Regions from separate parts of the Serratia sp. GW822-FHT06E05 genome, predicted to be linked through region 2. Evidence: predicted binding sites of a transcription regulator. Region 2 holds the regulator's gene; each other region holds the start of a gene.

Region 1 (7,818 bases), on a different contig from region 2:
GTTGCCAGCGGCGAACAGTCGGCCAGCGCACGGCTGGCGGCCATCAGCATCGCGTCGGTTACGCGGGTGGCACCGGAGGCCAGTACGCCCAATCCAATCCCCGGGAAGATATAGGAGTTGTTGCACTGGGCAATCGGGAATACCTGATCTTTGTAGCTCACCGGCGCAAACGGGCTGCCGGTTGCTACTAATGCAGCGCCTTCGGTCCAGTTAATGATGTCTTCCGGGCGGGCTTCCACGCGGGAGGTTGGGTTGGACAGCGGCATGACGATCGGGCGCGGGCAGTGCTTGTGCATTTCGCGGATCAGTTCTTCGGTAAACAGGCCTGGCTGGCCCGAAACGCCGATCAAAATGGTTGGCTTGGCATTACGCACCACGTCCAGCAGGGAAATGGCGTCGCTTTCTGTTTGCCATGCAGTCAGATTCTCGCTCTTTTGCACCAGCTTGCTCTGGAAATCGAGCAGGTTAGGCAGTTTGTCGGTCAGCAGGCCGAAACGGTCGACCATAAAGACGCGCGCGCGGGCTTCGTCTTCGCTCAGGCCTTCGGATTTCATCTGCGCGATAATTTGCTCGGCAATGCCGCAACCTGCAGAGCCGGCGCCCAGGAAGGTGACGGTCTGATCGCGCAGTTGGCTGCCAGCGGCGCGGCTGGCGGCGATCAGGCTGCCCAGCGTGACGGCTGCGGTGCCCTGAATGTCGTCGTTGAAGCAGCAGATTTCGTCACGGTAGCGGTTCAGCAGCGGGGTGGCGTTATTCTGCGCAAAATCTTCGAACTGCAGCAGCACGTTCGGCCAGCGGCGCTTGACCGCCTGGATAAACTCTTCAACAAAGGCGTGGTATTCGTCGCCTGAAATACGCGGGTGACGCCAGCCCATGTACAGCGGATCGTTCAGGCGCTGCGGGTTGTTGGTGCCGACGTCCAGCACCACCGGCAGGGTATAGGCCGGGCTGATGCCGCCGCAGGCGGTGTACAGCGACAGTTTACCGATTGGAATGCCCATGCCGCCGATACCCTGGTCGCCCAGACCGAGAATGCGCTCACCGTCGGTGACGACGATCACCTTAACGTTTTGCTTGGTGGCGTTTTGCAGCATGTCGTCAATGCGGTCGCGATTAGGGTAGGAGATAAACAGCCCACGCGCCCGGCGGTAAATATCGGAGAAGTGCTCACAGGCCTCACCCACCGTCGGCGTGTAGATGATCGGCATCATCTCGCTCAGGTGCGCTTCCAGCAGGCGATAGAACAGGGTTTCGTTGGTGTCCTGGATATTACGCAGATAAATGTGTTTATCGCTGTCGTTTTTGAAATCCTGGTACTGGCGGTAGGCACGTTCCGCCTGCTCTTCGATGGTTTCTACCGCTTCTGGCAGCAACCCGTGCAGGTTGAAATGGCTGCGTTCATCCTCGGTGAAAGCGCTGCCTTTATTGAGCAGCGGGAATTCCAGCAGAATAGGGCCGGCATAAGGGATGTAGAGAGGGCGTTTGCTTTCGTATTCAAGTTCCATGGCTTTTGCTCTTCAACGTATCGGATAACTTTATGGGCTAGATCCTAAAAGATCGGGGAAATATGTACAGCAATTGTTATCGGATCATGAGGTAAATTGGCGTAATTATCGACGATCAAGTCCTAATTTAACTAAAGAAAGTGTTTTAAGACGTGAATGCCATTGTAATCGGCTGGCGGGGCTGGTAACAGCGGTGCCGGGCAGCACCGCCAGGGGGCAGATTTAGAAAGTGATACGGGTGACATTTTGGCAACCCAGCGCGGCCAACGTGGCGCGGGTGGCATCCCATTGGGTGAGGATGGCACTGTCGGGCTCGGCCAGCACCGCTCGAACCACTTTTTGGCAGTCGCCGCCGGAGACGTTCATCAGAATCAGCGCGGCCTGCAGCGGTGGCAGGCTGGGGTTGAAGGCTGCGTTTTCCGCATAGCGACCGCTATAAATCGTTCCGTCTTCGGCTTCCAGTGCGACGCCGCTGTGGGCATTGCTGTAGGGCGCGTGACTCTGATTGGCGGCAGCCAGCGCGGCCATCTCCAGTTCGTCGGTCAGCGTCAGTTGGAAACCATGATCGACGCGGTCCATCAGCAACGTGGCGATATTCAGGTCTTTCGGGCCGAAGGCATCCGGCAGATAGTCGCCCAGGGTGGCCGGTTCGCGACCGGGCAGACGAATTTTCAGCGTGGTACCACTGTTGAGTTCGTTCATAAACTGACGGCAGTGGCCACAAGGCGTGTAATTAACGGTGATGGAGGCTAACGCTGATTCGCCGCGTAGCCAGGCATGAGTTACGGCACACTGCTCTGCATGAATGGTTTGTTGCATCGGTGCGCCGCTGAACTCCATGTTGGCGCCAAAATACAGGTTGCCGCTCTGCCCGCGAGCAATGGCGCCAACATAAAACTGCGAAATCGGCGCTAACGAGCAGGCCGCCGCCAGCGGCAGCAGAGCGAATGCCAGAGCATCATCATCCAGCCCGCAGCGCTGCTTGATAGCATCCACTTGTTCCGCCTTGAGCATGGCCGGAAAATCAGGCGCATCAAAATAAGGCAGCAGGGCGGATTGCAATGTGGCGGGCAGTTCAGCAAAAGCGGTTTGAAAACGCGGGTGCATAGAAACTCTCTCTACAGGTTAACGGGATAACATTCTAGGCAGCCCAGCGCGAATAAAGTGTGATGCAAATCTCTTTATTGATGAAATCAATGCAATGAAAACCATAAATGCGAGATGTATCGCAAGTTTTAGGCCTTAGGCAAACAGGTGCAACAGCACCGGAAACAGAAACGGCGCCAGCAGCGAGGTGATGATGCCGCAGATCACCAGGGCCAGTGAACCAAATGCCCCTTCCTGATAGTCCATTTCCGCACAGCGTGCCGTGCCCAGCGCATGTGACGCGGTCCCCATTGCCAACCCGCGTGCCGAGCGGGTGGTGATTTTCAATACTTTGAACAGCGTATGCCCGAAAACCGCGCCGAGAATACCGACGAAAATCACGCAAACGGCGCTGATTGCCGGAATGCCGCCGAGCGACTCTGCGACCGCCATGGCGATGGGCGTGGTGACCGATTTTGGCATGATGGAAGCGGCAATTTCCGGCGTGGCCCCCATCCATAAAGCGATGGCGCCGCCGCTGATCATCGCGGTCAGGCTGCCGATAAAGCAGACGGCGATAATGGACTTCCAGCGCGCGCGGATCTGATGCAGCTGTTCATACAGCGGATAAGCCAATGCCACTACGGCCGGTTGCAGCAAGTCATTGAGGATTTTACTGCCCTGAAAATAACGCTCATAAGGAATACCGGTCAGCAACAGCAGGGGGATGATCACCGCCATCGACACCAGCAGTGGGTTCAGCAACGGCATGTTCAGCCATTGCGCCAGTTTGCGCGCTGCAAAATAGATGGCCAGCGTCAGCGGTAATGACCACCAGATTTCATGGATCATTTTTCGCCCTCCGCGGCATCCGGCTTGCCGATGATGGTGCGCTCCCGGTGGAAATAATGTGAGGTGTAGCCGACCACCACCAACACCATCAGGGTGCTGACGATGCAGGACACCACCAGCGGCCCCAGATGCTCGATAATTTGGTCATAGTATTTCATCACTCCCACGCCGATAGGCACGAACAACAGCACCATATAGCGGATCAGCAGGTGGCAACCGGGTTTGACCCATTTGGCCGGCAGAATTTGGGTGGAGAGCAGGGCGAACAGCAACAGCATGCCGATAATGCTGCCCGGAATGGCGATCGGCAGCAGAGCCGCGATGGCATTGCCGGCGAACAGACAAAGGTAGATAAGGACGAATGCCCTCAGGTATTTCCAGCACAGAGTGAGTAGCTTGGCCATAACTTAATCCCGTTTAACCGATGAATTCATCATACAATTAAACTGTGATCTTCGCCACAAATCACACCATGAATTCTCTCTATGGCTACCATGCCGATGGGGCTGGTTGACAACCACGATGAAAAGGGACGCAGGTTTATTCTGCACTGGCGAAGTTGGCATTCTGTTGTTGCCTCTGCGCCAGGCGATGCCCGAGAAAAAAGAATAGCAGGCTGAGCAGCGCAGCAGCAATCAACATCAGAAACATCATTTGCGGCGCGGCGTAGCTGAGAATAAAACCGCACAGTACCGGATTGATGGCGCCGCCCAGAGCGCTTAGGTTTTGTACGCCGTAATAGCTGCCTTTCAGGTGCTGTGGCGCGATGAAGTCGATAAACATATATTCCACCGGGATCACTATGATTTCGCCCAGGGTGAATATCGCCATGGCAAGGATCCAGAGCCAGAGCGATTGCCCGGCCAGCCAAAAACCGATCAGCCCGAGAATGAAAAATAGCGTGCCCAGCGCCAGCCAGCGCAGCATATTTTCCTGACGCATGCCGCGGCTGAGCAGATACTGCAGGGCGATGACGATACAGGCGTTGACGATCATCACCGCCCCAATGACCTGATAAGCGAACTCTGCATTAGAAACGGTGATCAGGTATTGCGATAAATAGCCGGAGAACTGGCCAAAAACCACCGCACCCAGCGTACTGCCAAGGGTAAAGTAAATCAGCCGGCGATCGTTACGCAGGATGGTCAGCGTTTGGCGAAAATTAGGGCGGGCGGCGGGCGTTGCATCCAGCGCGACCGGGGCCGTAGCGGGCTGCTTGCCCAGGATGAAGTTCAGCGTCGCCACCGTGAATAAAGCCAATCCACCGGAAAGGTAAAACGGCAACAGCGGATCCAGACCTGCCACCAGTACCCCCAACGATGATCCAACCGCCCAGCCGACGTTGACCAGCGTATAGTTTATTGAAAAGGCTTTGATGCGCTGCGCGACCGGCAGCCAGTCGGCAAAGCACGCTTTAATGGTGATGCCCAATACGGAATAGGCGGTATGTAAAATAGCCAAAACCACAACGATCCCCCCTGGCCGCGGGATCCACGGGATAGCGAAAAAACTCAGGGCGAACAAAAGAATGGAAATCAGGATCAGCGTGTTTTTGTTGAATTTGTCTACCAGGTAGCCGCCATACAGGCTGGCGAAAATGCCGAGCGCCAGGCTGATACCCAGAATGATGCCGACGCTTTTGGGCAGCAGATGAAAATGCCCGGTCAGATAGATAGTAATGAACGGCAGCGTTACGCCGCGGCCAATGGTCAGTACCAGCGAACTGACCAGCAAGGCGTTAATCAGCGGTGGGAATCCCTTCATATCAGACCTGTTTATGCATACAGTGATAAAACCAGTATGGATAACATAGCTCATTTTGGCCGTCTGGGAAGAGGCGATGTAAAAAAAGAGGTTACTTCGGTAAGCTCCTGGAGAGGGATTACTTGCCGGTTTTAGCCTGAAGCCTGGCGTATCACTACTGGACTAAGCGCATAAAAAGGGCCGAGCAAGCTCGACCCTTTAGAGGTTGGAAAACAGGTATTATTTCACCTGCATTCCTGGCTGTGCGCCGCTGTCCGGGCTCAGCAGGAAGATCTCTTTCCCTCCTGGGCCGGCAGCCATCACCATGCCTTCAGAAATCCCGAAGCGCATTTTACGCGGTGCCAGGTTGGCGACCATGATGGTCAGACGGCCTTCAAGCGCTTTCGGATCCGGGTAAGCGGAGCGAATGCCAGAGAAGATCTGACGTGATTCGCCGCCCAGATCCAGCTGCAGCTTCAGCAACTTGTCTGAACCTTCAACAAAGTCGGCGCTCTTGATCAGCGCAATGCGCATATCAACCTTGGCGAAATCGTCAAAGGTGATGGTTTCCTGAATAGGATCGTCCGCCAACGGCCCGCTGACCACTTTCGTTGCCGCCATGTCTTCTTTCGAGGCGCTAACCATTTCATTGACCTTATCCAGGTCGATACGGTTGAACAGCGCCTTGAATGCGTTGACCTGATGCCCCAACAGCGGTTGCTGGATGCTGTCCCAGGTAAGCTCGCAGTTGAGGAAGGCTTCGGTACGTTCGGTCAGTGACGGCAGCACCGGTTTCAGATAGGTCATCAGCACGCGGAACAGGTTGATGCCCATGGAACAGATGGCCTGCAGATCGGCATCGCGGCCTTCTTGCTTCGCCACCACCCAAGGAGCCTGTTCGTCCACATAGCGGTTAGCCAAATCGGCCAGCGCCATGATTTCGCGGATTGCACGGCCCGACTCACGGCTGGCGTAGGCGTCGGCGATGCTTTGCGCTGCGTCAACGAAGGTCTGGTACAGCGCCGGATCGGCCAGCTTGTCGGCCAGTTGGCCACCGAAACGCTTGCTGATAAAGCCGGCGTTGCGCGAAGCCAGGTTGACCACTTTATTGACGATGTCGGCGTTCACCCGCTGCACGAAATCTTCCAAATTCAGGTCGATATCGTCAATGCGTGAAGACAGCTTGGCGGCGTAGTAATAACGCAGGCAGTCGGCATCCAGGTGTTGCAGGTAGGTGCCGGCCTTGATGAAAGTGCCGCGAGATTTGGACATCTTGGCGCCGTTCACTGTCACATAGCCGTGCACGAACAGATTGGTCGGTTTGCGGAAGTTACTGCCTTCCAGCATCGCCGGCCAGAACAGGCTGTGGAAATAAACGATGTCTTTACCGATAAAGTGATACAGCTCGGTCGTGGAGTCCTTACGCCAGAACTCGTCGAAATCCAGATCGCCGCGCTTGTCGCACAGGTTTTTGAATGAACCCATGTAACCGATAGGCGCATCTAGCCAGACGTAGAAGTATTTGCCCGGCGCGTCCGGGATTTCAAAGCCGAAATACGGCGCATCGCGGGAGATATCCCACTGTTGCAGGCCGGATTCGAACCACTCCTGCATCTTGTTTGCCACCTGTTCTTGCAGCGCGCCGGAACGGGTCCAGGCCTGCAGCATTTCGCTGAACGACGGCAGATCAAAGAAGAAGTGCTCTGAATCGCGCAATACCGGCGTTGCCCCGGAAACCACGGATTTCGGCTCGATCAACTCGGTCGGGCTGTAGGTCGCGCCGCAGACTTCGCAGTTGTCGCCGTATTGGTCCGGTGATTTACATTTCGGGCAGGTGCCTTTGACGAAACGGTCGGGCAGGAACATGCCTTTCTCCGGATCGTACAATTGGGAAATGGTGCGGTTCTTGATAAAGCCGTTTTCTTTCAGGCGGCCGTAAATCAGGCTCGACAGTTCACGGTTTTCATCGCTATGGGTGGAATGATAGTTATCATAGCTGATGCCAAAACCGGCGAAATCCTGTTGGTGCTCCTGGCTCATCTCCGCAATCATTTCTTCCGGCTTGATACCCAACTGCTGAGCTTTCAGCATGATTGGCGTGCCGTGCGCATCGTCCGCACAGATGAAATGAACCTCGTTGCCGCGCATTCGTTGGTAACGAACCCAGATATCTGCCTGGATATGCTCGAGCATGTGGCCGAGATGGATGGAACCATTTGCGTACGGTAGCGCGCACGTCACCAATAATTTTTTCGCGACTTGAGCCATAGTGAGAACTTGGTTTCTGTAATGAATAAAAAGGGTCTTCGATGTTACCCGATCGCGCCCGCTACGGCTAGGGCGGTTTCTTTGTGCGGACATGCGCCGACCGGCTCTCACTTCTGATATGCTTAGCGGGAAGCTATCCATTCAAAATCAAGGAGCCGGGATGAACGCAAAATCCCCCGAGCAGACCAACCCCGAAGTTCTGCGTGCCCTGGTGACCGGTGTACTGGCCGCCTTTGAACACCCGACGTTAAAAAACAATCTGACTGCGCTGAAGGCAATTCACCACTGCGCGCTGCTGGATAATGTGCTGCATATTGAATTGACCATGCCCTTTGCCTGGCAAAGTGGTTTTGAGGCGCTCAAA
Region 2 (7,818 bases):
GAAACACCCCCAAATGTGGCTGGAATACCGTATTCCATCCTGGCTTTCCCCTTATCTGGACACAACCACGTGATTATCCCCTGGAAAGAACTGGAAACTGAGACCCTAAACAGCCTGATCGAGTCCTTTGTGTTACGCGAAGGCACCGACTACGGCGAGCACGAACGCTCGCTGGAACAGAAAGTGGAAGACGTGCGCCGCCAGTTGAAAAACGGCGAGGTGTTGCTGGTTTGGTCAGAACTGCATGAGACCGTCAACATCATGCCGCGCGGCCAGTTCCGCGCCGGGCAGGAAGAAATTTAGTGGCGATCGGTTCTATGACTGACGGAAAAAATCAGGTAACAATGGGTTATTGCAAACCAACGCGCGGAATTTTGCCCTTGGCGAAAGGGCGTCAAACAGACCAATAATCATATCTGACGCCTGCGCATTTAACACGGAGTGACCTACCACCATGTCCGCCAAACATCCCGTTATCGCAGTGACCGGCTCCAGCGGGGCCGGCACCACCACCACCAGCGTGGCGTTCCGTAAAATCTTTCAGCAGTTGAACATCCGCGCCGCCGAGCTGGAAGGCGACAGTTTCCACCGCTACACCCGGCCGGAAATGGACGCAGCGATCCGCAAAGCGCGCGATCTCGGCCGCCATATCAGCTATTTCGGCCCCGAAGCCAATGACTTCGGCCTGCTGCAACAAAGCTTTCTCGACTACGGCAAAAACGGCACCGGTCGCTCACGCAAGTATCTTCATACCTACGATGAAGCGGTACCCTATAATCAGGTTCCCGGCACTTTCACCCCATGGGAAGCCTTGCCGGCGCCGACCGACGTGCTGTTCTACGAAGGGCTCCACGGTGGCGTCGTGACCGAACATATCGACGTGGCCAAACACGTCGATCTGCTGGTCGGCGTAGTACCGATCGTAAACCTGGAATGGATCCAGAAGCTGATCCGCGATACCGGTGAACGCGGTCACTCCCGCGAAGCGGTAATGGATTCGGTGGTTCGTTCGATGGAAGACTACATCAACTACATCACGCCGCAGTTTTCACGTACCCATATCAACTTCCAACGGGTGCCGACGGTAGACACCTCCAACCCGTTCGCCGCTAAGGCTATCCCTTCGCTGGACGAGAGCTTTGTGGTCATCCACTTCCGCGGGCTGGACCAGATTGACTTCCCTTATCTGCTGGCAATGCTGCAGGGATCTTTTATCTCGCATATCAATACGCTGGTGGTGCCGGGTGGCAAAATGGGGCTGGCGATGGAACTGATCATGGCGCCGCTGGTGCAGCGACTGCTGGAAGGAAAAAAAATCGAGTAATCTACGGGGCGCGGTACAACCGCGCCCCCTTTATCCGTTACGCCAGGTCGCGGATTTCAAAACTGTGGGTCACGCTGGCGGCTTTGCTCAGCATCAGTGAAACCGAACAGTACTTCTCAGCTGACAGGTTGACCGCACGTTCCACGATCTTGTCGCTCAAATCTTTGCCGGTCACGATAAAATGCAGGTTGATATGGGTAAACAACCGTGGCGCTTCTTCGCGGCGTTCAGAGGTCAGTTTCACCTCGCAATCACGCACGTCGTTGCGTCCTTTTTGCAGGATCGACACCACGTCGATAGCACTGCAGCCCCCTACTGACATCAGCACCATTTCCATCGGACTGGGTGCTTTATCACCAGCGTTGCCGTCCATCAATACCTGATGGCCAGACGCGGATTCACCCAGAAACGTCAACCCTTCCACCCACTTAACTCTTGCCTGCATGCTGGTCACTCCGGTTAATTTCTTAAAATCAGAGTACGCTTTCGCATAGAAACTGGCAACGGAACCTGATGCTAATCATGCTGAAGCGAGACAACACGAGACACCCGCCTCACTCTGTGCTACAAACAGAGCCGCAATAAATCTTTCCGGGACACTGATTTCAGGGAAACTCCCAGGGAAAGGCTCCTTTACCGGTATGTTAACAGAATGTAGCTTGCAGCTCTCCCGGCAAGTTAATATGCTAGAGCGACAGCGTATATTTATGACACGCCTCAAAACCTGCTGATAGCCACCATTAAAACAACGGCGACAGCACGTTTTACAGGGAACTCTGACCCCTGTGACACAAGGCAGCGATAACAACAGAGGATAACAGCGAATGGTTCTCGGCAAACCGCAAACAGACCCTACTCTCGAATGGTTCCTGTCTCATTGCCATATCCACAAATATCCATCCAAAAGTACGCTGATTCACCAAGGTGAAAAAGCCGAAACGCTTTACTACATCGTCAAAGGCTCCGTCGCGGTGCTGATTAAGGATGAAGAAGGTAAAGAGATGATCCTGTCCTACCTTAACCAGGGGGATTTCATCGGCGAGCTTGGATTGTTTGAAGAAGGTCAGGAGCGTAGCGCCTGGGTTAGGGCGAAGACCGCCTGTGAAGTGGCTGAAATTTCCTACAAGAAATTCCGCCAGCTGATTCAGGTAAACCCGGACATCCTGATGCGCCTGTCTGCCCAGATGGCAAACCGCCTGCAGATAACCTCTGAGAAAGTGGGTAACCTCGCCTTCCTGGACGTTACGGGCCGCATCGCGCAAACCCTGCTGAACCTGGCGAAACAGCCTGATGCCATGACCCATCCGGATGGCATGCAGATTAAAATCACCCGTCAGGAAATTGGCCAGATCGTCGGTTGCTCTCGTGAAACCGTGGGTCGTATTCTGAAAATGCTGGAAGATCAAAACCTGATCTCCGCTCACGGCAAAACTATTGTCGTTTACGGCACCCGTTAATCACTGAAAAAACGGCGCGATAATTCGCGCCGTTTTTTTATTCCCCGATTTATCATGTGGCGCCGACTGATTTATCATCCGGAAGTCAACTATGCACTGCGACAAACGCTGGTGCTGTGCCTGCCGGTTCTGCTCGGGCTGTTGATCGGCCAACTGCAATACGGCCTGCTATTTTCCCTGGTTCCCGCCTGCTGCAACATCGCCGGGCTGGACACGCCCCACAAACGTTTCTTTAAACGCCTGATCGTCGGCGGTTCGCTCTTTGCGCTTAGCAGCCTGCTGCTGCAACAGGCACTGCTGTGGCAAGTGCCGCTGCCCGCATTGATGCTCGGCCTGGCACTGTTGCTTGGCGTCAGCGGCGAAATCAGCCCACTGCACGCCCGCCTGCTGCCCGCCGCGCTGGTTGCCGCCATCTTCTCCCTCAGCATGGCCGGTACGGTACCGCTTTGGCACGCGCCGGTATTATATATCGTGGGTACCGCCTGGTACGGCCTGTTTACCTGGTTCTGGTTCAAGCTGTGGAAAGAGCAACCGATGCGCGAGTCGCTCAATCAGCTCTATCTGGAGCTGGCGGACTACTTCGAAGCCAAATATTCGCTGTTGACCCAGCACACCGATCCGCAGACCGCCTTACCACCGCTGCTGGTGCGCCAGCAAAAGGTCATGGACCTGATCACCTTGCTGTATCAGCAGCTTAATTTTCTGCCCCATGCCAGCAATCTCGAACAAAAGCGCCTGCAACGCACCTTTCAGGTCGCGCTGGATTTGCAGGAACATATCACCGTCAGCCTGCACCTGCCGGAAGAGGTCCAAAAACTGGTAGAGCAGAGCCAGGCCGAAGCCATTATCCGCCGCAATGCACAGGTGATTGCCAATCGGCTGCGCACGGTAGCGCACTATATCCTCTATCATCAGCATTCTCAGCGTTTCAACATGGACCATGAGTTGGCAGCCCTGGAAAAAGTGGCGACACAGCACCCGGACAACCCGGTCGGCCAATTCTGTTATTACCACTTCAGCCGCATCGCCCGCCTGCTGCGCACCCAGCACCCACTCTACCGACGCGATCTGATGGCCAATCAAAACCGTCTGCCATTCTGGCCCGCGCTGGTCAGTTACCTGTCGTTCAAATCCAACGCCCTGCGCAATGCGTCCCGGCTGGGAGTCACCCTGGCAGCGGGCAGCAGCCTGGGCATGATTTTCAATCTGCCAAAACCTTACTGGATCTTGCTGACCATCATGCTGGTGAGCCAAAACGGCTACAACGCCACCCGGGTGCGCATCCAGCACCGTGCGCTCGGCACCTTGGTTGGGTTGGTGATTGCCGCCGGGTTACTGCAACTGCAGCTGCCCGAGGCTGAGACGCTGGGCGTGATGCTGGTGATCACGCTGCTGGCCTATCTGGTTTCACGTAAAAATTACGGGCTGGCGGTAATTGGCTTTACGGTGACGGCGGTTTACACCCTGCAACTGTTGGCACTGAACGGCACCCACTTCCTGGTGCCGCGCCTGATCGACACGCTGATCGGCTGCGTACTGGTGTTCGGCAGCACCATCTGGCTGTGGCCACAGTGGCAAAGCGGTCTGCTACGCAAGAACGCCCATCAGGCGTTGGAAAACGATCAGCAGGCGCTGCGCCTGTTGCTGGAAGAGCAAGAACCCGATCCCAGTGCGCTGGCTTATGCCCGCATGCAGGTCAATCAGGCGCACAACGCGCTGTTCACCTCACTCAATCAGGCGATGCAGGAGCCGGGATTTGAATCGAGCTACCTGGCAGATATGCGCCTGTGGGTTACGCACAGCCAGTTTATTGTCGAACACCTGAATGCGATGACCATTCTGGCGCGCGAGCACTATATGCTGACGCCAAAGCTGGCGGAGGAGTATTTGCAGTCTTGTGAAATCGCGCTGCAAAGCTGTCAGCAGCGGCTTGAATACGACGGGCCGAGCAGTGGCAACGGCATTATGCAGCCACCGGATTTGCAGCCGGATATGCCGGTGACTGAAATGGAACGCCATCTGCGGCGGATTTTGTCCCATCTGAGCGTCATGCACACCATCTCGTCACTGGCCTGGCGCCAGCGTCCGCACCATGGTATCTGGCTGAAACGCAAACTGCGCGATCAATAAGGGCGCCGCCGGCGCCCTCAGACTGCTGACAAAGCTTGTTATTAGGGAGACCGCCCCTCGGTGCGCTAGACCCGAGTATCTCGGGCTCACAGACCACTTTGTCATCAAACTCAGGGCACCCTCGGTGCCCTTATGCATTAAGCGCCAATCACGTCCTGCACGGCCAGCTCAAACAGCGCCATCCCTTCGTCAATATCCTCGGTTGCTACCACCAGCGAAGGCGCAAAACGAATCACGTTTGGCCCTGCATTGAGGATCATCAACCCGCGTGCAGCGGCGGCAGTCAGGAAATCACGCGCCTTGCCGTGGTAATTTTTCGTCAATTCGGCACCAATCAGCAGGCCCATGCCGCGAATGTCGCTGAAAACACCATATTTCTCGCCAATCTGTTTTAACGCCTGCACGTACAGTCCATGACGCAGTTCAATGCCACTGAGCACTTCTGGCGTATTGATCACGTCCAGCGCCGCCTCCGCCACCGCGCAGGCCAACGGGTTGCCGCCGTAGGTGGTGCCATGGGTGCCCACCTGCATCACCGAGGCAATCTCTTCGGTGGTCAGCATCGCGCTAACCGGGAAGCCACCGCCAAGCGCCTTGGCCGTGGTCAGGATGTCTGGCGTCACGCCATAGTGCATATAGGCGAACAGTTTGCCACTGCGCCCCATGCCACTTTGCACTTCGTCGAATACCAGCAGCGCCTGATGCTGGTCGCACAGTTCGCGTACACCCTTGAGGAAGTCGGCGTCTACCGGGGTAATCCCCCCCTCACCCTGGATCGGCTCCATTACCACCGCGCAGGTATGGTCGTCCATCACCGCTTTCACCGCGGCCAGATCGTTGAACGGTACGTGTACGATATCAGCCGGTTTGGGCCCAAAGCCGTCGGAATATTTGGCCTGTCCGCCTACAGAGACGGTAAACAGCGTGCGGCCGTGAAACGCGTTATAGAACGCGATGATTTTGGTTTTGTACGGACTGTGGCGGGTAATCGCATAATGACGCGCCAGTTTGAAGGCAGCTTCGTTAGCCTCTGCGCCGGAATTGGCGAAAAACACCCGATCGGCAAAGGTGGCGTTAATTAGCTTGGTCGCCAGGCGCAGCGCCGGTTCGTTGGTGAACACGTTGCTGGTATGCCACAGGGTTTCGCCCTGCTGTTTCAGCGCCTCAACCAACGCCGGGTGGCAGTGCCCCAACGCCGTCACCGCAATACCGCCGGAGAAATCGATGTACTCTTTCCCTTGCTGGTCCCATACGCGGCTGCCTTTGCCCCTGACCGGGACAAACTGAGCAGGTGCATAAACAGGCAGGATAACCTGATCAAAGGTGCTGCGGGTTACTGCAGATTTTTCGGTCATTATGGGGTCCACCCTGAAAGTAACTCAGTTTTTTAATGGCAATTGAATGAAAATATAATCACAAAATATGCATAAAAAACCATTAAAGGGCAAACGCAAATCACCTTGGCGACTAAAAAAAATCTAAGCAATTAACTTTTAAGGAAATTATCCAACAGCTGATGCCCCTGTTCGCTGAGAATGCTTTCTGGGTGGAACTGTACCCCTTCCAGCGCCAACTGCCGGTGACGGATGCCCATGATCTCATCACGTACGCCGTCGCGTTCGCTCCAGGCGGTAACTTCAAAACAGTCCGGCAAAGTAGCAGCTTCAAGCACCAACGAATGGTAACGGGTAACGGTCAGCGGGTTGTTCAACCCACGAAAAACACCGCTGTCGAGATGGCGGATCGCCGAGGTCTTGCCGTGCATCACCTCGCGGGCGCGCACCACCTTAGCACCGAATGCCTGCCCCAGCGCCTGGTGCCCCAGACAAACGCCGAGGATCGGCAGCTTGCCGGCAAAATGTTGGATGGCAGCTAATGAGATGCCGGCTTCATTCGGGGTACAGGGCCCAGGAGAGATCACCAGACGCTGCGGCGCCAGCCTTTCGATATCGGCCAGTTGCAGCTCGTCGTTACGCTTCACCAGCACCTCCGCGCCTAATTCGCAAAAGTACTGGTAAAGGTTATAGGTAAAAGAGTCGTAGTTATCGATCAACAGCAGCATAGTGTTTCCAACAGACATCATCGCAGGGGCGAATATGCCGCCCCGATTTACACGGGCGCAGTATACAACGCCCTCACGATACTGCCGCTACCGATAATTTCAGCTTACTTCTTGCGACCGCCCATGATCGAGCCCAGCACGCCGCGCAGGATCTGTCGACCGAGATCGCGTGCCATGCTCTTGGCGGCGGTTTGAACTATGCCGTCGCGCTTGCCGCCGCGTGGGCCGGTAGAGCCGAACAGAATATCGTTCAGGCCGCCCATCAGGCCGCCACCCGCCTGCTGCTGCGCCTGGGGTTGCTGCGCCGGTTGGCCCGCTTGCGGTGCACCGACGGTGGCGAAACCTTCCGCAGACAGCTTCTCGTAGGCGGACTCGCGGTCCACCATATCCTCATAACGACCGTACAGCGGCGACTTATTGATCGCACTGTTCAGCCCTTCCGCCCCCAGCATGCCCATCTTGGATTCCGGCGCGATCACCATCGCCCGTTCCACCACGTTTGGGCGCCCTTTTTCGTCGAGGAAAGAAACCAGCGCCTCGCCGACGCCCAGCTCGGTGATCGCCGTTTCCGCATCGAAGGCCGGATTGGCGCGCATGGTTTGCGCCGCGGCTTTCACCGCTTTCTGATCGCGAGGGGTAAAGGCGCGCAGCGCGTGCTGCACGCGATTGCCTAACTGACCGAGCACGCTGTCCGGGATGTCGAGCGGGTTTTGGGTAACAAAGTAAATGCCGACACCTTTGGAACGGATCAGGCGTACCACCTGTTCGATTTTCGTCAGCAGCGCCGCCGGTGCGTCGTTGAACAGCAGGTGAGCTTCGTCGAAGAAGAACACCAGCTTCGGCTG
Region 3 (7,818 bases), on a different contig from region 2:
TTGTTGTAGGTAAAGTGCAGATCAGTATAAAAACAAAATGATGAAAATTGCCATTGTGTTGCATAAAAAAGTGACGACAATCACATTAATGTTGCTGGTTGCTGCATTTATGCGCTAAAGCGGGAGCGTGGCACTCCCGCATTGATGTCGGTAACAGAGCTTATCCGACCCTCAGTTTTGCGATGTTTTTTTCCTGGTTATCGCCGACGCCGTGTTGCGCCAGCCAGTGGTTAACCCTGCCGATGTCCAGCGGTTGTGCCTGCTCGATACGCAACACCGGGCCCAGGGCCATCGGCATGGCGCGATCGGCCAGCGCCCGCAGTTCGGGTAAGTACTCCGCACCGGGGTGGCCTTTGGGACGCTGGCCGGTACGGGCGGCGTAGCGTTCTGCGGCCAGTTCACCGGATATTTGGTTCCACACCTCCAAAGCTTGCGTCACGCCCGCTTCGCGCAGGTACTGGCGTAGCTGTTCTCTGGACTGAAAGCCAAACCAGGCGTCGATGACATAGATGCAACGCAGGGGCGCCTGCGCCACCATTGACCAGATAGCCTGGTATGCGGCATAACCCAACTGACGGTTCAGTTCGCGGTTTATGTTATCCAGGCGTGCCATAAAAGGTTCTTTGATACCGTCGAGGGAGAGATATGGCAGATCAAAATGGTGCGCCAGCGCGCGGGCAACGGTGCTTTTACCGGAAGCCGGAACGCCATTGACCAAAATAACGGTTTTACCGTCGCTATCTGTCGAAGTCATAATATTTCCACCACCTCTTGCCAGAGTTTTGCGGCGCGTAACCGCTCGAGCCGCGGCTTGTTATCCAGCAAATCCACAATCGCGCGGATGCCTTCCTCAATGTGGCTGTTACTGTCGGTCGCCCCGAACAGGATCACGATGTCGGCCTCTTCACTGTCTTCGAAGGCGATCGGCTGCTCCAGCAGCACCATGCTGAAACAGTTTTTGATCACGCCGCATTCTGGGCGCGCATGGGGAATGGCAATGCCTTCGTCGAATACGTAATAAGCCCCATGGGCCAGCGTATTGCTGATCACCGCCTGATAATAGGATGCGTGAATATAACCGTTTTCGACCAGGGGCCGGGCTGCCAGCTCAATCACCTTCTTCCAGTCGGTTTCCTGCACGCCGACCTGTATCGCACCGGCTTCTATCAGCAGTTGTTTAATCGTCATCATATTCCCTCACAGAGACTTCCTGATAATATTGCGCAGCTCATCCATTTTAATAAAAATTCCATCGATCTGCTGACGATAGCTTTTATTTTTGGCATAAATCTTTAATGCGCGATTATAAGCCAGCATTAAAGCCTTATGAATTTCGCTATCCGCCGGCGCTGTGGCCAACTGCTGTTCTAATACACTAATTTCGGCTGATATTTCATTGGCTTCGGCATTCTGTAGGCCGTGATCAAGTTCTTTGTTTCGCGTACTTTTCATAAAATTAAACATGACCTTCTCCACAAATTAAGCGTGAACTTTCCAGCCCCGACGGGCGCCGGGGCACCAGGGTTGTGGGTTTTATAAAAAAGAAAATAGGGCAGTGATTATTTAAACAGGCCGATCTTTTCCGTTAATACCTGGGTAACGGCATTGTTGGCGGGGATCAGGAATTTGCGCACGCTGTCATTGACCTTGCCATTTTCAAAGGTTTGTTTGCATCGGTCTACCCATTGCACGTTCATCTCGGTGCCCACGTTCACTTTTTCGATGCCACCGGCTACCGCGAGCCGCATATCTTCATCGCTGACGCCGGTACCGCCATGCAGCACCAGCGGGGTACCTGTGGCGGCGGTGATTTCCGCCAGACGCTGGTGCTGGATATGCGCCTTGCCGGTATAGAGCCCGTGGACGGTGCCTACCGAGACCGCCAGCATATCGACCCCGGTTTCATCGACAAAGCGTTTGGCATCTTCCACCGTGGTAAAGCAGATATCCTCTTCCGCCACCGCCTTACCGTCTTCGGAGCCGCCGATGGCACCCAATTCGGCTTCTACCGACACGTTATGTTGGCGAGCAATGTCGATCACTCGACGGGTATTGGCGATGTTCTCATCCATTTCCAGGTGCGAACCGTCATACATTACCGAACTGAAGCCTGCGTCAATCGCCGTCTCGATGGAGGCAATGTCAGAGCAGTGATCCAAATGCAGGCAGGTGGGAACATCCTCGCTTTGGGCCAGAGAACGCACCGAATCAACCAGCAGCCTGTAACCCAAATATTCGGCAGTACCGGTCGAAATCTGGATCATCAACGGGCTGTGCATACTTTTGGCCGCTTTGAAAAAGGCCGGTAACATTTCCAGACAGTGGAGATTGAATGAACCTATCGCCTTGAAATCTCGGGCTTTGGCCACTGACAACAGCTCGTTGAAATTATAGAGTTTCATGGACTTTTTCCTCATGGTGCTTGGTTGATTTACCGTTAACAAACCACGCAATCAGCGTGACGAAGGCGATGAACAGGGAGATGAATAGCCAGTTGCCCTGGAAAGCATGTCCCATCACCAGCCCACTGCTGATGACGTCGGAGTCGCTGAAGGTCACCCCGACAAAGCCGTAACTTTCCAGCATCGGTACCAGAATGGCCGGCAGGAAGGTGATAAACAGGCCATGAACAACCCCGCCAATCATGGCGCCGCGACGGCCACCGAGCGCATTACCGAAGATGCCTGCGGTACCGCCGGCGAAGAAGTTGGTCAGCAGACCGGGCAGGATCATCGCCAGACCGAACATTGGGAAAACGATCATGCCGATGATTGAGCCAAGGGTGGTGGCGAGGAAACCGACGATCACCGCGTTGGGGGCGTAAGGGAACAGCACCGGACAATCCAGCGCCGGTTTGGCATCAGGCACGACGCGCAGGGCGATACCGCGGAAGGCGGGTACCAGCTCATTGAGCAGCAGGCGTACGCCGCTGTAGAGGATAAATACGCCGGCGACAAACTGGATGGCCTGCATAAAGGAATACATCAGGTAATTCATGCCGCCGGCATACTGGGCGATGTACTGCGGACCGGCAGCCAGCGCCGGGATCAGATACATCGGGATCATCACCACCGCCATCGACAGGTAGGTGTCCTGCAGGAACTTGAAGTTATCGGGCAGCTCCAGGTCTTCGGTGGAGCGGGAGCCCTTACCGACTACCTTGGCGACGGCAGCCTGTACCAGATAGCCGATGGTGCAGAAGTGCCCCAGGGCCACATCGTCCGAACCGGTGATTTTGCGCACCACCGGCTGGGCCAGCGCAGGCATCAAAACCGCCATCACGCCGCCGAATATGCCGCCGGTCAGAATCAGCGGCATGCCGGTCAGCCCGGCCTTGTAGCCGATCACTGCCCCTATGGTGGCCATCCACAGCAATGCCTGGCCGGTCAGGAAGATGTATTTGAACGGAGTAATGCGCGCAATGATGATATTCACCGCGAAAATTACCATCAGGGTTAGCGCCACTTCTGAACCCAACTCGCGGTTGGCCAAGCCGGCGATGGCGGCGACGTCGGTGATATAACCGGTCATGCCGAACCCTTGGGTGAATATACTGTTCAGATAGGTCAAGGCACCCACAATAATGTTGATGCCCGCCATCATGATCAGGAAACCCAGCAGGGTTTTGAAGGTGCCTTCGGCTACTTTGCCGATGGATTTCTTCTGCAGCAATAGCCCCAGCATGGCGATAAAAGCGACCAGAATGGAAGCCTGGCCCAACAGATCTTTGACGATAAAGTCAATCAGGCTATTCATGGCGGGTTTCCTTCATGTCACGTTCTTTCAGGAAGGCCACGATCTTTTGCTCAATTTCCACTTTATCGGTAAGCCGATGCAGAATAATGACCCGCTTCTTTTCCTCCTCGCTGGCGTCAGCATTTAAAATATCGGCGAAGGTTTTCTGGGTAAGAATAATATCTGATTTAAAGGCGCTGGCCTCAGAGATAGTAGTGTGATCAATATCTGCCTCAATCTCTAATTTCTTCAGCACCGCTCTTGCGCTCATTTCGATGGCAAAGCTGGAGCCGAGGCCACAGCCACATACGCACAGTATTTTAAGCATGGGTATCTCCTCAGATTATATTTAATTGCCTGGCGAGTTTGTAATGGTGTCCTTCGGTATCAACCAAACGTTTCTGCATGCTGATTAAATCGATGGGAATAGGTTGGTTGCCGGCATTAATAATGATTGCCTTGTTCTTCATTCCTGAATAAATACAGCGAACCACTTCGCTGGCCATAATGGTCCCCTGATAAATCTCTTCGCCGGTCGGTTCACCATTGCGCAGACCGTAGCCCATAATCGTTTTACGAATACGCACGCCAATTTTGGGCTCCAATTGTTTTATCATGGTGTCGATAGCGCCTTGAAAACCGGGCGAGTATTCTTTGGTATAACCCTCTGAGCACAATATAATCACGCTATTTTGCTGCTCAAGTCGTTGAGTTATTTTTTCTGCCAGCTGATTCAAGGCATATTGGCATTCCGGGATCAGGGCAAAATCCGCATTGGATTTGATGGCCGATTGCAGCGTCAACTCCCCGCAATAGCCGCCCAGCAGCTCAATCATGAACACGCGTCCGGGTAGGGCGCGTCCGGTGTTTCTCAGTTTTGAGACTTCTTTTATCACCTGTTCGCAGGCGGTGGAAAAGCCAATGCTGTAATGACTGCCGAAAACGTCATTGTCGATAGTCATCCCCACGCCAAAACAGTTAATACCGAATTCACTGAGCGTATTTAAAAACTGCAGCGACCCGTCACCACCGGCCATAATAAGCACGTCTGTGTGCAAGGCCTTAAGCTGTTTGCTGATGGTTTCATATTCTCCAGCCGTCAATTTCTTGGCCGTGCGGCCGGAAGAGATTATCGGCATTGATGAAATGGAGAAATCAACCAAATCGCGTTGGGCAATAGGATGGTGCTGATTAGCCAATAATCCGGGAATGCCGCCGTTAAACAGAATGATATCTGCCTGCGCCAACCTGGCGACCTGGAAAATAAAGTTATTGATCCCGGTGACATCGCCGCCGCTTATTACTACGCCAATCTTCATATACCTGTCTCCAGCTAATTCCGTGGAGCTCATTGTCATTTTTGGCATCGGTAAAATTTGCAGGCGACATCACAAAACAATCACAAATATATTTATGGATGGCCTTGACAGGCTTGCCGGCAGGATTAGTTTTGCGAAGTGGATCTCATTTTATTTTTGGCGACTTCGAGATTTTTAGATGATGATTATTAATAATCAACGAGTTGCGTTCACGTCGCGTTAAGGCCGGCTTTACCGTCATCAATGGCGAGGAGCAAAGAAATAAGTTTAATGAAGTGTGATAACTCTCGCATTTTTATTCGATACGCTGAGTGTGACGTTAATAAATACGCGGATAAAAGAAATAGCCACGTATTTATTAAGTTATTTAATGATTGAGGTTATTCAGGCTCTAACCACGGTCAAACCAGCCTGTTCCAGCGGGCCCGTCAGTGCAACATCGGTGGAGCGCTCGACGATAATACTTTGCGCCATGGAAATATCGCCAATGGCATATTGCGAGGCGGCATTGAGCTTGGCGGCCGAGGCCAATACCACGGTTTCTCCCGCCCGTGCGGCCAGTGCCCGCTTGATGTAAGCCTCTTCGAGATCGCCGGTGCTCAGGCCGGCGGTAGGGTGCACGCCAGTCACGCCCATAAAATAAATATCGGCGCGAATATGAGACATGGCTTCCACTGCGGCTGCGCCAACGCTGACGATCGAATGTTTATATAAACGCCCGCCGATCAGGATCACTTCGACCTTCGGGTGGTCTACCAGACCGACGGCCACGCTGGGGCTGTGGGTGACGACGGTGGCTTCCAGCGTGGGCGGGAGCTGCCTGACCAATTCGGCAGAAGTCGTGCCGCCATCCAGAATCACCACTTGCCCAGGGGTAATCATTGCCGCCGCGGCTTTGGCAATCGCACGTTTGGCGGCGGATTCCTGCCCGTTTCTTTCGGCAAAGGTGGCAATGGCCGGGGAGACCGGCAGCGCTCCGCCGTGCACTCGTTGCAATAGGCCTTCACTGTCCAATTCGCGCAGATCGCGCCGCAGGGTATCTTCGGACAACCCGAACATCTCGCTGAGCTGTTTGGCCAGAACCTGTCCGTCCTGAGCCAGTTTTTCCAGAATGATTTTTTTACGTTGGCTGGTGAGCATGGCGTTTTCCCGTTAAATTTGCGCTGCACGAAATATCTTGATCATACACGAAAATGCACGATAGTATCAATTTCCTTTCCTGCTTGTGGAGTTGAGCACCATGATCGCTACCCAAGATCGGGTTCGCATTGTCGAAACCCGGGTACTGTCTGATGACTGGTATTTGCTGAAAAAAACCACCTTTGATTTTTTGCGTCGCGATGGCGTATGGCAGCGACAAAGCCGTGAAACCTACGACCGCGGCGATGGAGCCACCATTTTGCTGTTTAACCGGCAAAGGCGAAAGGTAGTGCTGACGCGTCAGTTCCGCTTCCCGGCGTTCGTCAATGGGCACGACGGCATGCTGATAGAGGCTGCCGCCGGGTTGCTGGACAATGCGTCGCCAGAAGAGCGCATCCGGGCTGAAGCGGAAGAAGAAACCGGCTATATCGTGCAAAACGTGCAAAAGGTGTTTGAAGCATACATGAGCCCCGGTTCGGTGACGGAGAAACTGCACTTTTTTGTCGGCGAATACCAGGCTGATGAGCGGGTCAGCGATGGCGGCGGGGTGGAGGCGGAAGGCGAAGATCTCGAAGTGATCGAACTGCCGTTGGCAGACGCACTGCGCGCTGTCAGACAGGGCACCATTGTCGATGCCAAAACTATCATGCTGCTGCAGTTTGTTGCCCTAAACCACACTCTGGAGAAGCGTTTATGAGCGCCCAACTGATCCTGATTGCCGGCCCGTACCGTAGCGGCACCGATGGCGATGCACAACGCATTGCCGACAACTTGCACCGGTTGGAGCAGGCCGCGCTGGCGGTCTATCAGCGTGGGCATGTGCCGGTGATCGGCGAATGGTTGGCGCTGCCCCTGGCGACGGCGGCCGGTTCCACCCAGTTGGGGGATGCGGTGAGTGAAGCGTTTCTCTATCCGGTGGCCCACCGACTGATAGCCCAGTGCCAGGCTATTTATCGCATCGAAGGGGCGTCGGCCGGCGCGGATAACGACGTGCGCCTGGCTAATGAGTGGGGAATGCCGGTGTATTATCGTCTGGATGATATCCCGCAGTTGACACCGTAAGAATGAAAAAAGGCAGGCTTTCGCCTGCCTTCCAGCCCCTCAGTTCAAACCTCGTCCAACACAAACTTCAACCCATTTATCAGCTTGTCCATGCCCGCCTCAAGCTTGCTGCGCGGGCAACCTACGTTCAGCCGCAGGAAGCCACGGCCTTCTTCGCCGTAGGTGAAACCGGGCATAATCGCTACCTTTTCGCGTTCGATCAGTATCTGCTGTAGCTGGCGATCGTCTATGCCCAGTGGACGCAGATCGATCCAGGCCAGATAGGTAGACTGCGGCGGCTGCCAGGCCAGGGCAGGAAAGGCCTGATTCAGCCGCTCGGCGACGTACGTCAGGTTGTCCTGCAGGTAATCACGCAGCGCATCCAACCAGGGTTCGCCGTGGCGATAAGCGGCAATATGCGCCGCCACTGCCAGCACCGCCGGGGAAGATAAGCCGTCGCGCGCTTTCAACTGCTGGAAATAAGCCTCGCGGCTGGCATCGTCACTGATAAAACCGTAGGCGCCGGTCAACGCCGGGATATTGAAGGTTTTCGAACCTGAAGTCAGCAGTGCCCAGGGCGTGG
Region 4 (7,818 bases), on a different contig from region 2:
CTTATGGATATGAATATGCCGGGCATTGGCGGGCTGGAAGCCACGCGTAAAATTGTACGCTATGCGCCGGACGTAAAAGTCATCATGCTGACTATCCACACTGAAAATCCATTGCCTGCAAAGGTGATGCAAGCCGGTGCCGCGGGCTATCTCAGTAAAGGCGCTGCGCCGCAGGATGTGGTGAATGCCATTCGTACTGTGCAAGCTGGGCAGCGTTATATCGCGTCCGATATTGCTCAGCAAATGGCTTTGAGCCAACTGGAGCCGCAAACGGAAACCCCGTTTAGCTGCCTGTCTGAGCGTGAGCTACAGATTATGCTGATGATCACCAAAGGCAAAAAAGTTAACGAGATCTCAGAACAGCTGAGTCTCAGCCCTAAAACGGTGAACAGTTACCGTTACCGCATGTTCAGCAAGCTGAATATCAGTGGTGATGTTGAATTGACACACCTGGCTATTCGACACGGATTGTTCAATGCGGAGACGTTGTTAAGCAGTGAGTGACCGTTTTGATGCCAAAGCATTTCTCAGTACCGTAACCAGCCAGCCTGGCGTCTACCGTATGTACGACGCTACTGGCACGGTTATCTATGTCGGTAAAGCCAAAGACCTGAAAAAGCGCCTCGCCAGTTACTTTCGCCAACAGGTGAGTAGCCGAAAGACTGAGACGTTGGTTAAAAATATCGCCCAAATAGACGTAACTGTTACTCATACCGAAACAGAAGCGCTATTACTGGAACATAACTACATAAAGTTATACCAACCGCGATATAATGTTCTTTTGCGAGACGATAAATCTTATCCGTTGATCTTCCTCAGCGCGGACAGCCACCCACGCCTGGCGGTTCATCGCGGCGCTAAACACGCCAAAGGGGAATATTTCGGGCCGTTCCCCAATTCTTATGCCGTGCGTGAAACGCTGGCGCTGCTGCAGAAATTGTTCCCGATACGCCAGTGCGAGAACAGCGTGTATCGCAACCGTTCGCGTCCCTGCCTGCAATATCAGATTGGGCGTTGCCTGGGGCCTTGCGTCGCCGGATTGGTGAGTGAGGAAGAGTACCGGCAGCAGGTGGACTATGTGAGGTTATTCCTGTCCGGCAAAGATCAGCAGGTATTACACCAGTTGATCGAACGGATGGAAAATGCCAGCAAGACACTGAACTTCGAAGAAGCGGCACGCATTCGCGATCAGATCCAGGCGGTGCGAAGGGTGACCGAACGTCAGTTCGTATCCGGCAATAGCGACGATCTGGACGTCATCGGCGTGGCCTTCGATGCCGGTATGGCTTGCCTGCACGTGCTGTTTATCCGTCAGGGTAAAGTGTTGGGCAGCCGCAGTTACTTCCCGAAAGTGCCGGGCGGCACCGACATGAGCGAAGTGGTGCAAACCTTTGTCGGCCAGTTTTATTTGCAGGGCAGCCAGATGCGCACGTTGCCGGCGGAAATTCTATTGGACTTTACTCTGCCGGAGAAAGACCTGCTGGCTGAGTCGCTTTCAGAACTTGCCGGCCGGAAAATTCAGATCCAGAGCAAACCGCGAGGGGATCGCGCACGCTACCTTAAATTGGCTCGTACCAACGCGGCGACGGCGCTAACCACCAAGCTTTCACAGCAGTCGACTATCCATCAGCGGTTGGCTGAATTGGCGAAGGTGCTCAACCTTGCCGAAATTAACCGCATGGAATGTTTCGACATCAGCCACACCATGGGGGAGCAAACTGTGGCTTCCTGTGTGGTATTTGACTCGAATGGTCCGCTACGTTCGGAATATCGGCGCTATAATATCACCGGCATAACGCCAGGGGATGATTATGCCGCGATGGCGCAGGTGTTGAAGCGCCGTTACGGTAAGGCTCTCGAAGAGAAAAAAATCCCCGACGTTATCTTTATCGACGGCGGCAAGGGGCAACTCGGTATGGCGATTGATGTATTTAACTCGCTGAACGTGACCTGGGATAAAAACAAACCCTTGCTGATTGGCATCGCCAAAGGAGCCGACCGCAAAGCCGGGTTGGAAACACTGTTTTTTGTGCCGGAGGGCGAGGGTATTGCCTTACCGTCGGATTCGCCAGCGCTGCATGTTATCCAGCATATCCGCGATGATTCGCATAACCACGCGATAACCGGGCATCGGCAGAGAAGGGCAAAAGTAAGAAACACCAGCGCGTTGGAACTGATCGACGGCGTTGGGCCAAAACGGCGACAGGTGCTGTTGAAGTATATGGGCGGACTTCAACCATTATTGAACGCCAGCGTTGAGGAAATTGCAAAAGTGCCGGGTATTTCACAAGCATTGGCAGAAAAGATCTACAATGCATTGAAACACTGAGGGCAATGTAGCAACATACTCTTAATTCCCACTCCAGCCAGATAGTTACCGTAGCATTATGCAATTGAATATACCGACTTGGCTTACTCTGTTTCGCGTAGTTCTGATCCCATTCTTTGTTCTGGCATTTTACCTGCCGTTCACTTGGGCTCCGATGGTTTGCGCCGTCATTTTTGTGTTTGCTGCCATAACCGACTGGTTTGACGGCTTCCTGGCCCGTCGCTGGAAGCAAACGACCCGTTTCGGGGCGTTCCTTGACCCGGTGGCGGACAAAGTGATGGTGGCGGTAGCGCTGGTGCTGGTGGCAGAACACTATCACACTTGGTGGATTACCCTGCCTGCGGCGACCATGATTGCCCGTGAAATTATCATCTCGTCGCTGCGTGAGTGGATGGCGGAGATCGGCAAGCGCAGCAGCGTGGCGGTGTCCTGGATTGGCAAAGTCAAAACCATGGCGCAAATGATGTCGCTGGTCGGGTTGCTGTGGCGTCCCGATCGCACCGTCGAGTATGTGTCTTTTGGTTTGCTGTACATCGCGGCGGTGCTGACTTTCTGGTCAATGTTCCAATATTTGAACGCTGCGCGGAAAGATTTGCTGGAACCCTGATCAAAGCGATGCAAAAATCGTCAAACGAACGTAATGAGACAACAATTTTATTGACTCATTACGTCAGGTAAGTAGAATGCATCGCATCAGACGGCAGCGGTGATTTGCCGAAAGATAGCAAAAAAATCAGTAAGTTCTGATTAATGCGGGAATAGCTCAGTTGGTAGAGCACGACCTTGCCAAGGTCGGGGTCGCGAGTTCGAGTCTCGTTTCCCGCTCCAAATTTGATGAAGCTGGTGTTTCACGAGCTTTAGCCTGATAAAGGCAAACAAGAATTTAGGCGCGTTAACAAAGCGGTTATGTAGCGGATTGCAAATCCGTCTAGTCCGGTTCGACTCCGGAACGCGCCTCCAATTTTCCCGAGCCCGGGTGGTGAAATCGGTAGACACAAGGGATTTAAAATCCCTCGGCTTATGGCTGTGCGGGTTCAAGTCCCGCCCCGGGTACCAGGAAAATAAATTCCAGAATAATCAAAGCAATAAGTAGTAATGTCGTGACCGCCGGAAGGCGGTTTTTTTGTGCCTGAAATTCCCCTTTCCACGATTTTTCTCTTCCGGTTTTATTCTGTTCTCGTGCCTTGAACAATTTACTGTTGCCTACAATAGGGACTATCATCCGGCTGTCAGTTTTAAACATGGATGCATGGCCGTTTTTTAAAGACGGTTGGCGATAAGTGAACTATAACCAGATAGTGCAATAGATAAGGAGTGTTGGATGAGAGGGGGGTTATTTTTATTGGCGATTGTCATGCTATCTGGGTGTTCGGGGTCTTTTGGATCGATCCTGGGTGTGATCCCGCAAAGCTCCGATGTTTGCCCTCAAGGGAAAAATGCCATCACCGGTGAATGCCGTTAGGCAACATCGTCGATTTATTGCCGGGCCGAACCCTTTGGCCAGTGTGAATCTCTTTCGATAACCCAATCAAGCCATATCCGGCTGTTTGATCGCTGTGCCGATCGCCGGATACTGCCTGTTCCAGGCCTTAGAACCTAACCTCCGCTGCCCAGGAACGGAAGCCCATTCGCACTGCAGTTTGCCACCCACATCACGGCCACGACGACGGCGATGGAAATGATCGCGCACAGATCCGATTTGCGCATGCTTCTCCTTAGCGAGCGTTGATCCCAATAACCTCGATTGCCGCTCTGTGCAGTTTCTGACAGTACTCGTCGGGTTGCCTTTCAATTTCAGCGATGAGATAGGCGAGAATGTTTTGCTTGCTGATGGGTTTGTTCGCGGAAAGCACCTGAATAACGCCTTTGCCGAGCAGGCTGTATATTTGTTCACGGTATGTCTCGATATCTCTATCGTGGAGACCGTAAAGGGAGTAATCGATCATAGAATTTTACCGCTGGTGAAATTTAAAGTGCCAGCCGAAGCTGGCAGAGAAGCCATTAAAAAAATAAAGTCGTGCAAATTTCACTTAGGCTGATATCTAAGTGGAATCTTAACGATAACGTAGTAAGAATATTCCCATCAATAGGCAGTTGTAAGCCAAACTGCTAATTAGGAAAAACCTCAGGCCAGCGCCGCAGCGGCGATATTTACCATTGAAAGCCCGGCAAACGGCGCGGTGGCAGAGACTCAATCTTCTGTCTGTGACCCCAGGCTTTCGGGCAATAACTGCGCCAGCAGCAGGTCGAGAGTCAGCATCAGTCCATAGCGTGCTGTACTGCCGCCGCTGAGCGGCAACACCTTATCCGCCAGCCCGGCCAGCGTAGTGCCCGCAGGGGTTAGGGCGATGCGATAAGCACCGGTCGCGCCGGCCAGTTTGGCCGCGTTCAGCAAATCGCTGTTTTCCCCACTCATAGACAGCAGGATCACGCACTGTTGTGTGCTCAGCGTGGAGGCCGTCATGCGCATCAGCGCCGCGTCCTGGCAGATAAATGCAGGGTAACCCAGGCCCACCAGGCGCTGTTGCAGCTCATTGGCATAAAGCGCCATGCTGTTTACGCCAAAAATATGTACGCTCTTGGATTGGCTCAGCTGTTGGCAAGCATCGATCAGCGCTGCATGTTCTACTTGCTGCAGCTGTTGATGCAAGGTGGTTTCCACGTCGTTGACGCGCTGTAGCCACAGCCGCGGTGGGCCATTAGGCGTGGCTTGGGCGGTCAAATAGCGTGAGCCGCTCACGCTGGCCTGAGCCAGTTTCATGCGCAGATCGCGAATATCGTCGCAGCCAATGGTTTTGGCAAATCGGGTAATGGTGGCCGGGCTGACCCCCGCTTGGCTGGCCAGCAATTCGATGGTGGCGGAGGAGGCGAAGGCAATATCGTCCAAAATGGTCTGTGCGACTTTGGCCTCCTGCTGACTGAACTGATTTTGTCGTGCGCGGATCTGATAGACGATGTCGCCAATATCTTCACAACCGATGGATTTAGCAAAACGGCTGAGGGTGGTGGAGCTGACGCCAGGCAGTTTGCCGATGCCGGCCGCGGAGGCAAAGGCGATATCCATGCCCCCGAGCACGGGTTGGGCTACCTCAGTAGGAGGGGGGGGGGCCGTCGACGGGGAGCGCATTAGCGCGATAAAGTCGTTAAGATCCTGACAGCCAAGGGATTGGGCAAAATGAGCGACGATCTCGGTGCTGACACCTGCTCGCTCTGCCAATTGCTCAATGGTTGCTGTTGATGTAAACCCCGGGTTGTCCAGTATGGCTCGGGCAACTTTTGCTTCCTGGCGGCTGAACGGATCCTGGCGAAACTGAATGTGGTAAACGAGATCCATGACTGCAGTGTCCCTTCTGTAATGCCAACCGGCGATCTGTGCTTCAAATTAGCCTGTTTTTCACACGGCATAAAGCGATAACCAGAAGAATAAGCTAATGAAAATAATTTTCAATCAGGACAGATTTGAAACGAGATGCTCTTCGCATTGTTTATCAGGTAGTGATTTATCACTTTGTTTTTAAACGTTAAAGACAGGTTTTAAATTTTATGGTTATGAAGAATTAGATCGCCGATCACAGTATTGAAAAAAATTTTCACAACGAAAATTCTTTAATGCATTGTTTTTAAAGGATTAGCCAAAAGTCATAATCAAATCGTATGGAATCAAGGTATTTACAAGAGTGTTACGGAACTGTTTTATATTTGCATCGCCAAGTGGCTAACAACCGGGATACTAAAAATGCAAACCATCGTCTTATGCTGCGCAGCAGGCATGTCGACCAGCATGCTGGTACAAAAAATGAAAGCTGAGGCGCAAAAACGGGCGCTGGATATCGTGATTGAAGCCGTGCCGGTGGCGGATTTCGAGCGCATCGTCGAGCGTGCGGACATTGTACTGCTGGGGCCGCAGGTGAAATATGAACACGCACGCCTTTCCGAACTTGCTGCGCCCTTGGGTAAAACTGTCGCGGTGATCGATATGATGGATTACGGCACCATGCGTGGAGACAAGGTGCTGGATAAGGCGCTGGGCTTGTTAGCCTGATAACACTCTGAGGGGCTTGGCCCCTTTTATCCTTTATTTATTCATCGACCGCGGGTTATTTCATGACTCTCGGCGGGATCGCTGCGCCTGAAATAAGGCCGGAGAGGTGATGGTGGATTTGGAAACTAGCGTTATGGAGTTGCTGGTCCATGCCGGCAGCGCTCGCAGTTCGCTGCTTTCGGCGCTGCAGCTGGCACGTCGCGGTCAGTTCGCAGCCGCAGAGATTAAGTTGGAAGAGGCGAAGGCCGGCATCGGGAGGGCGCACGGCATGCAGACGGAGCTGATTGGCATGGATGAGGGGGTTGGGAAAATACCGGTCAGTCTGATTCTGGTACATGCGCAGGATCATTTGATGAATGCCATGCTGATTCAAGATCTGGCCACCGACATGATCGAGCTTTATCGCCGTTTACCGCAGGGGCAAAGCAATGACTAAGATAACCGTAATTGGCGGGGGCAGCAGCTACACGCCGGAGTTGGTCGAGGGGCTGATCGCCCACTATCAGGACGTCCCGTTAACCGAACTGGCGTTGGTAGATGTAGAGTCCGGCCGCGAGAAAGTGGGCATCATTGCCGAACTGACCAAAAGAATGCTCAAGCGCAACGGGCTGGAGCAGGTGGTGGTGTCGGTACATTTCGAGCTGGAACCGGCCATTCGCGGTGCCAGCTTTGTACTGACTCAACTTCGGGTCGGGCAACTGGCAGCCCGTGCTGCCGACGAGCGTCTGGGTTTGAAATACCAGCGCCTGGGGCAAGAGACCACCGGTGTCGGCGGCTTCGCCAAGGCATTGCGCACCATTCCTGTCATGCTGGAAGTGGCGCGTACCGTAGAGGCGGTAGCGCCGGACGCCTGGATCATCAATTTTACCAATCCGGCCGGTATTGTCACCGAAGCGGTCTCCCGTTACAGCAAGGCGAAGATTATCGGCTTGTGCAACGTACCGATCACCATGCACCACATGATCGCCGACATGCTGAAGGCACCTCATGATCAGGTCGATCTCCGTTTTGCTGGACTGAACCATATGGTGTGGGTACATCAGGTAACGCAAAGCGGCAGGGATGTGACCGCCCAGGTGTTGGAGATGCTGAGCAATGGCGAAACGCTGTCGATGAACAACATCAAGGATCTGCCTTGGCCGCCGGCGTTCTTGCAGGCGCTGGGGGCTATCCCTTGCCCATATCATCGCTATTTCTATCAAACCGCCGGCATGCTGGAAGAAGAGCTTGAAGCCGCTGCGGCTCAGGGAACCCGTGCTGAACAGGTGATGAAGGTAGAGGCAGAGCTATTTGCACTGTACGCCGACCCAACGCTGGATAAAAAACCGGAGCAGTTGAGCTTCCGTGGTGGTGCTTTCTATTCAGAAGTGGCGGTCGAGCTGATCCGTGCCATTCACAATAACAGCGGCAAGGTGCTGGTGGTGAACACCCGCAATAATGGTGCGAT

What was found. The regulator CRP, encoded in region 2, controls carbon source genes, mostly activating them, when cyclic AMP is high. The targets are predictions, from matches to a motif close to ATGTGANNNNNNTCACAT.
Region 1: the regulator CRP is predicted to act here: its motif matches at 3,890-3,907, upstream of AC1RKC_RS05885 (CidA/LrgA family protein).
Region 3: the regulator CRP is predicted to act here: its motif matches at 5,186-5,203, upstream of AC1RKC_RS02335 (6-phosphofructokinase).
Region 4: the regulator CRP is predicted to act here: its motif matches at 5,794-5,811, upstream of AC1RKC_RS04630 (PTS sugar transporter subunit IIB).

The regions. Positions count from the first base shown of each region.
Region 1 covers NZ_JBXALM010000001.1:1,251,674-1,259,491, reverse strand. Annotated here, with positions in the region: gene AC1RKC_RS05900 (NAD-dependent malic enzyme) at 1-1,505, opposite strand, end outside; gene cdd (cytidine deaminase) at 1,728-2,612, opposite strand; gene AC1RKC_RS05890 (CidB/LrgB family autolysis modulator) at 2,748-3,443, opposite strand; gene AC1RKC_RS05885 (CidA/LrgA family protein) at 3,440-3,847, opposite strand; gene AC1RKC_RS05880 (MFS transporter) at 3,984-5,207, opposite strand; gene metG (methionine--tRNA ligase) at 5,427-7,454, opposite strand; gene apbC (iron-sulfur cluster carrier protein ApbC) at 7,615-7,818, shown strand, end outside.
Region 2 covers NZ_JBXALM010000011.1:185,590-193,407, reverse strand. Annotated here, with positions in the region: gene AC1RKC_RS21615 (hydrolase) at 1-73, shown strand, start outside; gene AC1RKC_RS21610 (YheU family protein) at 70-303, shown strand; gene AC1RKC_RS21605 (phosphoribulokinase) at 455-1,324, shown strand; gene AC1RKC_RS21600 (OsmC family protein) at 1,362-1,769, opposite strand; gene crp (cAMP-activated global transcriptional regulator CRP) at 2,149-2,781, shown strand; gene AC1RKC_RS21590 (YccS/YhfK family putative transporter) at 2,836-4,911, shown strand; gene argD (bifunctional acetylornithine/succinyldiaminopimelate transaminase) at 5,049-6,266, opposite strand; gene AC1RKC_RS21580 (aminodeoxychorismate synthase component II) at 6,398-6,973, opposite strand; gene AC1RKC_RS21575 (helicase HerA-like domain-containing protein) at 7,078-7,818, opposite strand, start outside.
Region 3 covers NZ_JBXALM010000001.1:527,249-535,066, reverse strand. Annotated here, with positions in the region: gene AC1RKC_RS02365 (P-loop nucleotide/nucleoside kinase family protein) at 161-754, opposite strand; gene AC1RKC_RS02360 (PTS sugar transporter subunit IIA) at 751-1,188, opposite strand; gene AC1RKC_RS02355 (hypothetical protein) at 1,198-1,464, opposite strand; gene AC1RKC_RS02350 (class II fructose-bisphosphate aldolase) at 1,560-2,402, opposite strand; gene AC1RKC_RS02345 (PTS sugar transporter subunit IIC) at 2,389-3,756, opposite strand; gene AC1RKC_RS02340 (PTS sugar transporter subunit IIB) at 3,749-4,063, opposite strand; gene AC1RKC_RS02335 (6-phosphofructokinase) at 4,074-5,054, opposite strand; gene AC1RKC_RS02330 (DeoR/GlpR family DNA-binding transcription regulator) at 5,439-6,194, opposite strand; gene AC1RKC_RS02325 (NUDIX domain-containing protein) at 6,295-6,891, shown strand; gene AC1RKC_RS02320 (NUDIX hydrolase) at 6,888-7,256, shown strand; gene AC1RKC_RS02315 (MalY/PatB family protein) at 7,301-7,818, opposite strand, start outside.
Region 4 covers NZ_JBXALM010000001.1:969,733-977,550, reverse strand. Annotated here, with positions in the region: gene uvrY (UvrY/SirA/GacA family response regulator transcription factor) at 1-504, shown strand, start outside; gene uvrC (excinuclease ABC subunit UvrC) at 497-2,329, shown strand; gene pgsA (CDP-diacylglycerol--glycerol-3-phosphate 3-phosphatidyltransferase) at 2,388-2,936, shown strand; tRNA gene AC1RKC_RS04660 (tRNA-Gly) at 3,082-3,157, shown strand; tRNA gene AC1RKC_RS04655 (tRNA-Cys) at 3,216-3,289, shown strand; tRNA gene AC1RKC_RS04650 (tRNA-Leu) at 3,300-3,385, shown strand; gene AC1RKC_RS04645 (hypothetical protein) at 3,348-3,572, opposite strand; gene AC1RKC_RS04640 (biofilm development regulator YmgB/AriR family protein) at 4,045-4,275, opposite strand; gene AC1RKC_RS04635 (MurR/RpiR family transcriptional regulator) at 4,521-5,663, opposite strand; gene AC1RKC_RS04630 (PTS sugar transporter subunit IIB) at 6,066-6,371, shown strand; gene AC1RKC_RS04625 (PTS lactose/cellobiose transporter subunit IIA) at 6,481-6,807, shown strand; gene AC1RKC_RS04620 (6-phospho-beta-glucosidase) at 6,800-7,818, shown strand, end outside.